DNA from 3 places in the Pantoea alfalfae genome. Region 2 is predicted to be linked to each of the others. Evidence: predicted binding sites of a transcription regulator. Region 2 holds the regulator's gene; each other region holds the start of a gene.
What was found. The regulator LexA, encoded in region 2, represses DNA repair genes until DNA is damaged. The targets are predictions, from matches to a motif close to TNCTGTATGTACATACAGNA.
Positions count from the first base shown of each region.

Region 1: the regulator LexA is predicted to act here: its motif matches at 1,703-1,722, upstream of dinB (DNA polymerase IV).
Region 3: the regulator LexA is predicted to act here: its motif matches at 1,490-1,509, upstream of K6R05_RS20790 (YebG family protein).

Region 1 covers NZ_CP082292.1:3,132,461-3,135,742, forward strand. The annotation lists gene K6R05_RS14805 (sugar ABC transporter substrate-binding protein) at 1-599, shown strand, start outside; gene dinB (DNA polymerase IV) at 636-1,691, opposite strand; gene dpaA (peptidoglycan meso-diaminopimelic acid protein amidase) at 1,936-2,679, shown strand; gene K6R05_RS14820 (class II glutamine amidotransferase) at 2,650-3,282, opposite strand, start outside.
Region 2 covers NZ_CP082292.1:3,716,123-3,719,404, reverse strand. The annotation lists gene plsB (glycerol-3-phosphate 1-O-acyltransferase PlsB) at 1-593, opposite strand, end outside; gene K6R05_RS17390 (diacylglycerol kinase) at 722-1,090, shown strand; gene lexA (transcriptional repressor LexA) at 1,196-1,810, shown strand; gene dinF (MATE family efflux transporter DinF) at 1,911-3,233, shown strand.
Region 3 covers NZ_CP082295.1:116,408-119,689, reverse strand. The annotation lists gene K6R05_RS20795 (carbohydrate porin) at 1-412, opposite strand, end outside; gene K6R05_RS20790 (YebG family protein) at 1,133-1,474, opposite strand; gene K6R05_RS20785 (SIR2 family protein) at 1,631-2,425, opposite strand; gene K6R05_RS20780 (non-canonical purine NTP pyrophosphatase) at 2,422-2,982, opposite strand; gene K6R05_RS20775 (ABC transporter substrate-binding protein) at 3,133-3,282, opposite strand, start outside.

The sequences.
Region 1 (3,282 bases), 580 kb from region 2:
TCAACGGCAAGGCGAATATCGTCAAGCTGTGGGTCGCCGGTTTCCCGCCGATGGAGCGCCGTCAGGTGGTGTATGAAAAACTGCTGAAAGAGAATCCGGGCATTCATCAGCTGGAGTCGATTGGCGCAGTGTCGACGGATGTTCAGGGCGATACGGCCAACAAGATTGGTGCGATTCTGGCGAAATACCCGAAAGGCAAAATCGACGCGATCTGGGGTGCGTGGGATGCCTTCAGCCAGGGCGCTTACAAAGCGCTACAGGAGAATGGCCGTACTGAGATCAAGCTCTACAGCATTGATGTCTCGAACCAGGATTTGCAGCTGATGCGCGAGAAAAACAGCCCGTGGGTGCAGACGGTGGCGGTCGATCCTAAAACCATCGGCGCGGTGAATATGCGTCTGGTCGCGAAGAAGATTGCCGGTGAAGAGACACCAGCGACTTACCAGTTTAAAGCCGCGTCAATCTCTCAGCAGCAGCTCAACAGTCAGCCTGGCGCGGTGAACGTTGCATCGCTGAACAGGATTATTCCGGGCTGGGGCAGCAATGAGGATTTCGTTGCCCCGTGGTTTGCGACTCTGGCGGCGAAATATAAGAAGTAATCGGAGGTCAGCCTCATCGGGCGGTGAGGCTGATCGTTACAGACCCAGCAGCAGCTGACGCTCCAGCTGGGGATCCACCATGGTGACATGCAGTCCCACCAGCCGCACGCCACGCCCGGCACGACGCTCATCCCAGGTTTTCCGGGCGATGGCAATCATGTCCTCTTTATTCAGTACCGGCCAGATATGCTCCTGGGTCGTCTGCTGGAAATCGCTGAATTTCAGTTTCACGCCCTGCCGCGCCACCTGTTTGTCAGGTCGTATCTGCGTCAGCCGGCGATCCAGTTCAGCATAGAGAAAGTCGATAATCTCCAGGCAGGCGTCCCAGTCGCTGATATCTTCTGCCAGCGTGCGTTCCACCCCCAGCGATTTACGCTCGCGCTCGACGATAACTTCGCGATCGTCAATGCCGTTACTGCGCTCCCACAGCACCCGGCCAAACTTTCCAAAGCGCTTCAGCAGCAGCGCTAAATCTGCCTTCTGCACGTCGCCACAGGTGACCAGCCCCATCTCCTCCAGCTTTTTGGCCGAGACCTTGCCGACGCCTGGAATTTTCGCCAGCGGCAGGGGCAGCAGAAAACCGGCCATCTCTGGCGGGGTAATCACATACTGTCCGTCCGGCTTATTCAGATCCGAGGCGATCTTTGCCAGAAACTTAATCGGCGCGATACCCGCTGACGCGGTAAGCCCGGTTTCACGGTAGATGGTGGCGCGGATCGCCTGCGCCATTAGCGTGGCGGAGCCGTGACAGTGCGGACTGTCGGTGACATCCAGATAGGCTTCATCGAGGGAGAGCGGTTCGATCAGCGGCGTGTAGCGGGTAAAGATATCGCGAATTTGTGCGGAGGCTTCTTTATAGGCGTCGAAACGGCCTGGCAGCAGACGCAGATGCGGACATAACTTAAGTGCCATGCCGGTTGGCATGGCACTGCGCACGCCAAATTTGCGGGCCGGATAGTTAGCGGTGCTGATCACGCCGCGGCGTTCGCGGCTGCCACCAATAGCGATCGGGATATCGCGCAGCTGGGGATTATCACGCATCTCCACCGCGGCATAGAAGCAGTCCATATCGACATGAATGATTTTACGCATACCCCCTCCGGCACTGGATAAGTATACAGTTGGCAGGGGTAACTGCAATATTTGTCGCGCCCACAATTAAAGTTTACAAATTTGTGGCCGAATATCTTTCAGTAAATCGCGAATCTGGCTGTCGGCGTCTTGCTAAAAAAACAGACAATGTTTAATGTTGCGCTGCGGTAGCGGACAGTTCCGATAATGCAAACAAAGACGCACATTTTGCGTCATGTTCTCTTCACCTCAAGGTATACACAGCATGGGCAAAATCGCACTCCTGTTTGCGATGATTTTACTGCCAGCCCTCAGCATGGCAATGACACCCGAACCCGTCTCAGCGGCACCGGTCAGCAAAGAATTAAAGAAGCAGTTACTCGGTACCCCGGTCTATATCCAGATTTTCAAGGAAGAACGCACGCTCGAACTCTACGGCAAAATCGGTAATGAATTCCGCCTGCTGGATACCTATCGCATCTGTAACTTTTCTGGCGGCCTCGGCCCGAAACGTCGTGAAGGCGATTTCAAAAGCCCGGAAGGTTTTTACAACGTGAAGCTGAATCAGCTGAAGCCGGACAGCCGGTTTTATCGCGCGATTAATATTGGCTTTCCGAATCAGTACGATCGTAATCAGGGCTATAGCGGCAACTACCTGATGATTCATGGCGACTGTAAGTCGATTGGCTGCTATGCCATGACCAACGCCTATATGGATGAGATTTTTACTTATGTGAACGCGGCGCTGCGTAACGGCCAGCAGGATGTCAGCATCAGCATCTATCCGTTCCGCATGACCGACAGCAACATGCAGCGTCACCGCTACTCCAGCGATGCCAGTTTCTGGCAACAGTTGCAGCCGGGCTATGCGTACTTTGCGAAATATCACCAGCCGCCGATGGTCAATGTCGCCAGCGGGAAATATGTGATGAACAGCAGCCCGGCACCGGTGTTAGCCAGTCCCGAAGCCGCTTCACGTTCATTCCTGGCGCTCTCCAAGGCAGAATAACGCCCATTCACCTGGCGCAATCCGTTGCCAGGTTTCATTGGCCGTCAGTGGCTGCGTAGCAATCACCGTCACCACGTCATGCGGCGTGGTGTGCTGCTGAAAATCAACCTCCACATCCTGATCCAGTAACTGCGCCCGGCCAAACGGTGCCCGGCGGGTTATCCAGAACAGGTTGGTGGAGCAGAAGGCCATCAGATAGCGGCCATCTGACAGCAGCATGTTAAACACGCCCTTCTGCCGTAACGAACCGGCCAGCTCTCCGATAAAACGAAACACCGCAGGCCAGTTGCCCGGCGTGCGTGGATAGCGTGTCGCCAGCTGATGCAGGATCCAGCAGAACGCCTTCTCACTGTCCGTTTCGCCCACGGGCCGGAATGTACCGGTCTCCAGTTGACGATAGCCTTTAAGCTGACCGTTGTGCGCGTAGGTCCAGTTTCGGCCCCACAGCTCGCGGGTAAATGGGTGGGTGTTTTCCAGCGACACCTGACCACGATTCGCCTGGCGGATGTGCGCCACCACCGAATGTGATTTGATCGGATACTCCTGCACCAGACGCGCAATCGGCGAGTTAAAGCTCGGCAGCGGATCTTTAAACGTACGACA
Region 2 (3,282 bases):
TGGATGCGCGCCACGCGAGCCAGCTTCTGGGCGATCGACTTATCCGTACCGTGCTCCGTGGCCATACGGCGCAGTGAGACGGTCGGCGAGAAGCGAACAAAGCTGTCGCGTCCGTGCCAGATCACCGCAAAGAACTTCTGTACACCGTTCAGCACACGCAGGTGTGGCGTGGCTTCGCCCTGGACTTCACGTCCTGGTGCGCGGCCAAACATTACCGTGACCGGCAGCATCTGGATATCGAGCTTAGGATTATTGCGATGCAGATCGAGGTAATCGTGAAAGATTTTCACCGATTCGACGCTGGGCACAAAGTAGGGGAATACGCGCGGGCCATCGTGGATAAATACGTGGCGCGGCAGCAGTGAACCATCAATCTCCAGCGGAGAGAGCGGATCAGGCAGATGATGCCGCAGACACTGCGCGCGTAAAGTCAGTAAGTCGGCCTTCGAATCGTAAGGCAAAACATACATAATAGGTCGGGTCGGATCCAGACCATGTTCAGACACAGGATCGGCCGGAATGGCCTTACTTTTTACCAAAAACGACAGTGGTAAATTAAGCAATTTGTAATAGAGTTTACGCCAACCTGACATAGACAACATGAAGCCTCTTGTTAGCAAAGCGCCGCAAGCATACCAGAAAGTGCAGCGAAGATCTGTGGTGGTGCCAATTGCACGCAGCCCAGACATTGACGTCAATCCGATAAAAGGGTTCCCACATCATGGCAAATAATGCCACCGGACTTATCAGAATAATTAAAGCCGCAGGTTACTCCTGGCAGGGACTGCGTGCCGCCTGGCAACATGAAGCGGCGTTTCGTCAGGAAGCCCTGGCTGCGCTGGTCGCCATTATTATCGCCTGCTGGCTGGATGTCGATGTGGTCTCACGCATCCTGATGATTGGGTCGGTGGTGCTGGTGGTCATTGTCGAAATCCTTAATAGCGCCATTGAATCCGTGGTCGACCGCATCGGTCAGGAGCATCATCCGCTGGCGGGCCGGGCCAAAGATATGGGATCTGCGGCAGTACTGATCAGCATCTTACTGGCACTCTTTGTCTGGATCGCGCTGCTCTGGACACATTTGCGATAAGCGTTCCATATCGCGCCGGAAGCCGCGTTTTGCCTGACAATCGGTTTCCATTTCGCCAATACCTGTATATACTCACAGCGACTGTATAAACAACCAGGGGGCGGGATGAAAGCATTAACCAGCAGGCAGCAGCAGGTCTATGACCTGATTCGCGACCATATTTCTTCAACAGGCATGCCGCCTACGCGCGCAGAGATTGCTGCACAACTGGGCTTCCGCTCACCGAATGCGGCAGAAGAGCACCTGAAAGCGCTGGCGCGTAAAGGCGTCATTGAGATCGTTTCCGGTGCATCGCGCGGCATTCGCCTGCTAATGGAAGAAGAAGCCTCAGAAGGCATACCGTTGATTGGCCGGGTTGCTGCCGGTGAGCCAATCATGGCGCAGGAACATATCGAAACCCACTATAAAGTGGATCCGGGCCTGTTTAAGCCCTCTGCCGACTTCCTGCTGCGCGTCAGCGGAATGTCGATGAAAGATATCGGGATTATGGATGGCGACCTGCTCGCGGTACATAAAACCCAGGATGTGCGCAATGGCCAGGTTGTCGTTGCCCGCATTGATGATGAAGTCACCGTTAAGCGCTGGAAAAAGCAGGGTGCTATCGTGCATCTGCTGCCTGAAAACAGCGATTTCGACCCGATTGTTGTCGATACCCGTGCACAGTCTCTGACCATTGAAGGTCTGGCGGTTGGCGTGGTGCGTAACGGCGAGTGGCTCTGATTCTGAGGGCTGCGTGCATTCGCTTTCTCTGATGCTATTCTGTCTGCCCTAATTTTGTCGCTGCCTGTTTTGCGCAGCGACACTGAGCACGGAACGGCGAATGCGCTTTATCACGGCAACGGATAAAAATCTCTGGCGGCTTGCGCTGCCGATGATCCTTTCAAATATCACCGTTCCCTTACTGGGCGTGGTCGATACTGCAGTTATTGGTCATCTCGACAGCCCTGTCTATCTTGGCGGGGTTGCGGTCGGGACCACTGTGACCAGTTTCCTCTTTATGCTGCTGCTTTTTCTTCGAATGAGTACGACTGGCCTGACGGCGCAGGCGTTTGGTGCCGGTGATAAAATGGCGCTGGCACGTGCGCTGACCCAGCCGCTGATGATTGCGCTGCTGGCAGGTGTACTGTTCATCGCTTTACGTTATCCGATTATTCAGCTGGCGACCCATCTGGTTGGCGGTAATCCCGCGGTACTGGAACAGGCGGCGCTGTTTATTCAGATTCGCTGGCTCAGTGCACCCGCCACGCTGGCAAACCTGGTCATTCTGGGCTGGCTGCTGGGCGTGCAGTATGCGCGCGCGCCAGTGATCCTGCTGGTGGTAGGCAATCTGGTTAACATCGGGCTCGATCTCTGGCTGGTGATGGGACTGCACTGGGGTGTCGCGGGGGCGGCAACCGCCACGGCGCTGGCGGAGTACATCACGCTGGGTGTCGGCGGTATCATGGTCTGGCGAGTCCTGAAGCTGCGCGGTATTACGTTAAGCCTGCTGAAGCAGAGCTGGCGCGGTGACAGCGGCCGGCTGCTGCGGCTGAACCGGGACATCATGCTGCGCTCATTGATGCTGCAACTCTGTTTCGCCTCGCTGACCGTGCTGGGCGCGCGGCTGGGCCCGGATGTGGTGGCGGTTAACGCGGTATTGCTGATGTTCATTACGTTCACGGCCTATGCGCTGGATGGCTTTGCCTACGCAGTTGAAGCTTTTGCCGGCGAGGCCCATGGTGCAAAAGATGGCGGCAAACTGCTGCGTGTCTGGCACTCTGCCTGTCGGCAGGCGGTGGTGGTAGCGCTGTTCTTTTCCCTGACCTATGCCATTGCTGGCCCGCAGATTGTTACCCTGTTGACCTCTCTTCCTTCGCTGCAACAAAGTGCTGACCGCTATCTGGTCTGGCAGATCGTTATGCCGCTGATCGGCGTCTGGTGTTATCTGCTGGATGGGATGTTCATCGGCGCAACACGCGGACGTGAGATGCGTAACAGCATGGTGGTGGCAGCAGCAGGCTACTTTCTGATGCTGCTCAGCGTACCGGCGCTGGGTAATCACGGACTGTGGCTGGCGGTAACGGTTTTCCTGGCGCTGCGCGGCCTGTCGCTGTGGCTCATCTGGCGTAAGCACTGGCGTCAGAACAGCTGGTTTGATGCCTGAGTCAGTCGTGGCTGCACGCAAGCCGATACAGATTATTCTGTATTATTCT
Region 3 (3,282 bases), on a different replicon from region 2:
GGGTAATAGATTGTCCGCCCCAGCTCTCCTGCGTGAGATCGTTAACATTCACGCGAGGATCCTGCACCCGTCGCGTGGTCAGATCATCGTTGTGATTGCGGTTAACAATGTTCGCTTCAATACGTGCATCGGGAATATTTGTCCAGCGCGACAAATCCTGATTAAAGGTCAAAGCAAACTGATCGATATAAGCGACGTGTGACGCATGATTGTATCCACCGCCGCCATTCCAGCCAATTTCATTCAGATAACCCAGGTTAAAGGTAAATCCATTATTGTTAAGCGATTTACGAAGACCATACATATCACCCAGAACGGGATCCGGTGGAGATTCAAACCCTAATACCGTTCCGCTCCATTCCTGCGCTGTCGACAAGGGTGAAAAGGTCAATAATGAGAGTGCGCACAGCATACTTTTATATTTCATCTTAGCAACCTGTTTTTGATTTTAATGATGTACGGTTCGCAGGAGAGCCCTGAACCTGCTTTGCTCAACGTCATGTTTCCCTGGCCTGAATAGGTCGATTCGTTATCGCTATGGTTATTAATGATTTACGCTATGACGGAGTAAATTTATGGCAAAAAAAAACCTAAGCCCCCCACAGTGGTTAAGACTGTGGAACGCTTAGGTTTTGCCTGTTATCCAGTAACAACCCTACGCTGAAAACGGCTCTAACCTAACACTGCTTTTTAAAATTGAATAGCACTGCCGGATTATTTCACAAGAAAATGTGAGCCGATTAACAATTAATATCTCTTATTTCATGTGACTGGTGTTAATTAATATTTAAAATGAGGTAAGAAATCACCAAGAGAATATCATATTAGTTTTCTTGCTAATTCATTCAATTAAGACTGATGATGTTTATGCGTAGAGTTAAAATACGCAAACGGCGTCAAAGCTTAAAAATGAATGATCAAAAATCCAGATTATTGAATCCTGATTGATGCTATAGCGCTGAGTTCAAAAATGTAGCTGGTTGATTTGCGTGATTTACAGGGAGATTGCAGGCGGGCATTCAGCACAAGGAAATGACAGGAGGATGTGTTTTGTATGTCCTGACAAAAGGTCGGATAAATCCGTTAATCAGAAACAACAACGCCGGGAGGGTCGCTTCCGGCGTTGTGGCAATTACGCAGCTTTAACGGGGCGTACTTTCTTCGCAGCAGGCTCTTCCACCTGCTCATCCGCACCATTATCTGCCACGGCTTCAGGCTTCGTCGCGCCTGCGGACACGTCCGGCAGTTTGCTGGTACGCAGAATATGCTGCACTGTGTCTTTCTGCTCTGCAATCAGCAGGCCCAGCGTTTCTGCCTGAGATTCATCCAGTGCAGGTTGATGCTGTAACAGCCAGTCAGTAAAGGCTTCGGCCATATCGAGCATTTTGTCGTAGGCATCGGCCTCTTTCTTATTGGCAAACGTCATCTTCTCTTCACCCTTTCTGACTACAACAAATTTTGTTTCAACAGCCATCTTTTCGCCCTCAGGTACTGTGTATACATACAGTATATCATGCCGGTTATGCTTTGCCAGCAGAGAATCAAGTTTACTTGCTACGCGCAGGCTAACCTTAACCGGGCGCAGGTTTTTTTCTTTTTCCTGCCGCTTCTCTGCCAGAAGCCAGGCTGACTACACCAGCAGCTCTTCAAGGAACATCGCCAGCGCCTTACGCGGATCGTCTTCTTCGGAAACGATCACCTCGATCCCCCACTGCCCCAGCACCTCTTTGGCTACCGGGTTATTACGGTTAGTGAACAGATACGATTTGGGCCGGGCTGTCGCCAGCCCGGTGCGGCCCCACATCTTGGTCAGACGGTAAAACAGGAGGCGGATGTTGAAATCGCTGATGCTATAGCCGACAAACAGCACAGAGTTGCCCATTACGTCATGGGTCAGTTTGATGTCGAGCGGTGAGTCGAAATAGAGGCGTTCAAAATAGCTGCTCTCATCAAGCACGATAGAGGTGTCATCATCGAAGTCACCGTGCAGTTTGATAATGTGACGTTTATCTTCGGTCAGTGAGACCAGGTCAGCGGCGTTCGCCACTTTATAATAGGGAACACCGTGCGCATCGTGCGCTGCTTCCAGCCAGCGATCGTAGTTGGTAGTGTAGATACGCGAGAAATTACCCTGAGTAATCATGGTGTGAATTTCTGAAGACCGGACATCGATATCCGGGCGGTGCCACTCGCGATCCATCCAGCTGCGCAGCGGGCCAAGTGAACCTTTCTTCTGTTTGTAATATTCCGCCAGCGACAGATGCGTGCCGTAGGTATTAAAAATCTTAGGATCGTAGCCCAGCTCATTTGCGAGGTGAGCAATCAGTTCATGCCACTCGGGTAAGCCAAAATTGCGCGAAATACCGGCACCGGCAAAAAGAATCAGTTTGCCGGAATCATAGGCGCGTTTGAGTTCAGGTTTCATGCCACTCCCCGCGAGGTTTTTAAAAAGGTGGCGAAGCGATCCAGCGCGATGCGCCGCATTGAGATCTCGTTCTTGAGTTCGCCCATTTCTGCAAAGGTCTGCTCATAGCCTTCGGGAATAAACACGCAATCCCATTGAAAGCCGCGCGTTCCTGCAGGTTTAGGGGCGATGGTGCCGCGCAGTTCACCCGAGAACTGATACATTTTGCGGCCGTCGCAGTAGCCGAGCACCGTTTTGGCCGTCACGGCCTGGCTGTCCAGCCCCTGCACCAGCGCGGTAAAGCGCTCTGCGTCCAGGCGGTTCCAGAAGATGCGGGTCAGACCGGCCGGCAGACCATTCAGGCCGTCCAGATAGAGGCCGGTATGCTCCACAAACAGTGGCCGCCCAATCAGCGAAAAGGCTTTGGTCAGTTTATCGCGCACCAGGTCCAGCTCGTTTTCAGTCTGAATTTCTTCGATGCGACGGGCGATGGGCAGAACTTCGACCCCGATGGGTTCGAGTATTTTGCGCACCTCAGCCAGTTTTGGCTCATTGGCAGAAAGGAATCTGATTTTCATGGGGCTTCCAGGTCAATTACTCCGCCACGCAGTGAGGATTTTTACGAAAACAGGCGGGCAGGATAAATCACTAACGCTGGAGAGTGTAGTTCAATTCTGTGGGCATTAAATTGCAGAACCGGCTTCAGCAGGAGAGCCGGTTCTGTAGCCTCAGTAAACAATGCCCGGTGGATTCACCGTGGAGTGTGTAACCGCTTCATCCTGTTCACCCCAGCGGGCCAGCACCTGCTGATACTGCCCACCTGTAATGGTGCCATCCAGAGCGGCTTGTAAAGCCGGTGCCAGCCCATTGCCCTTTTT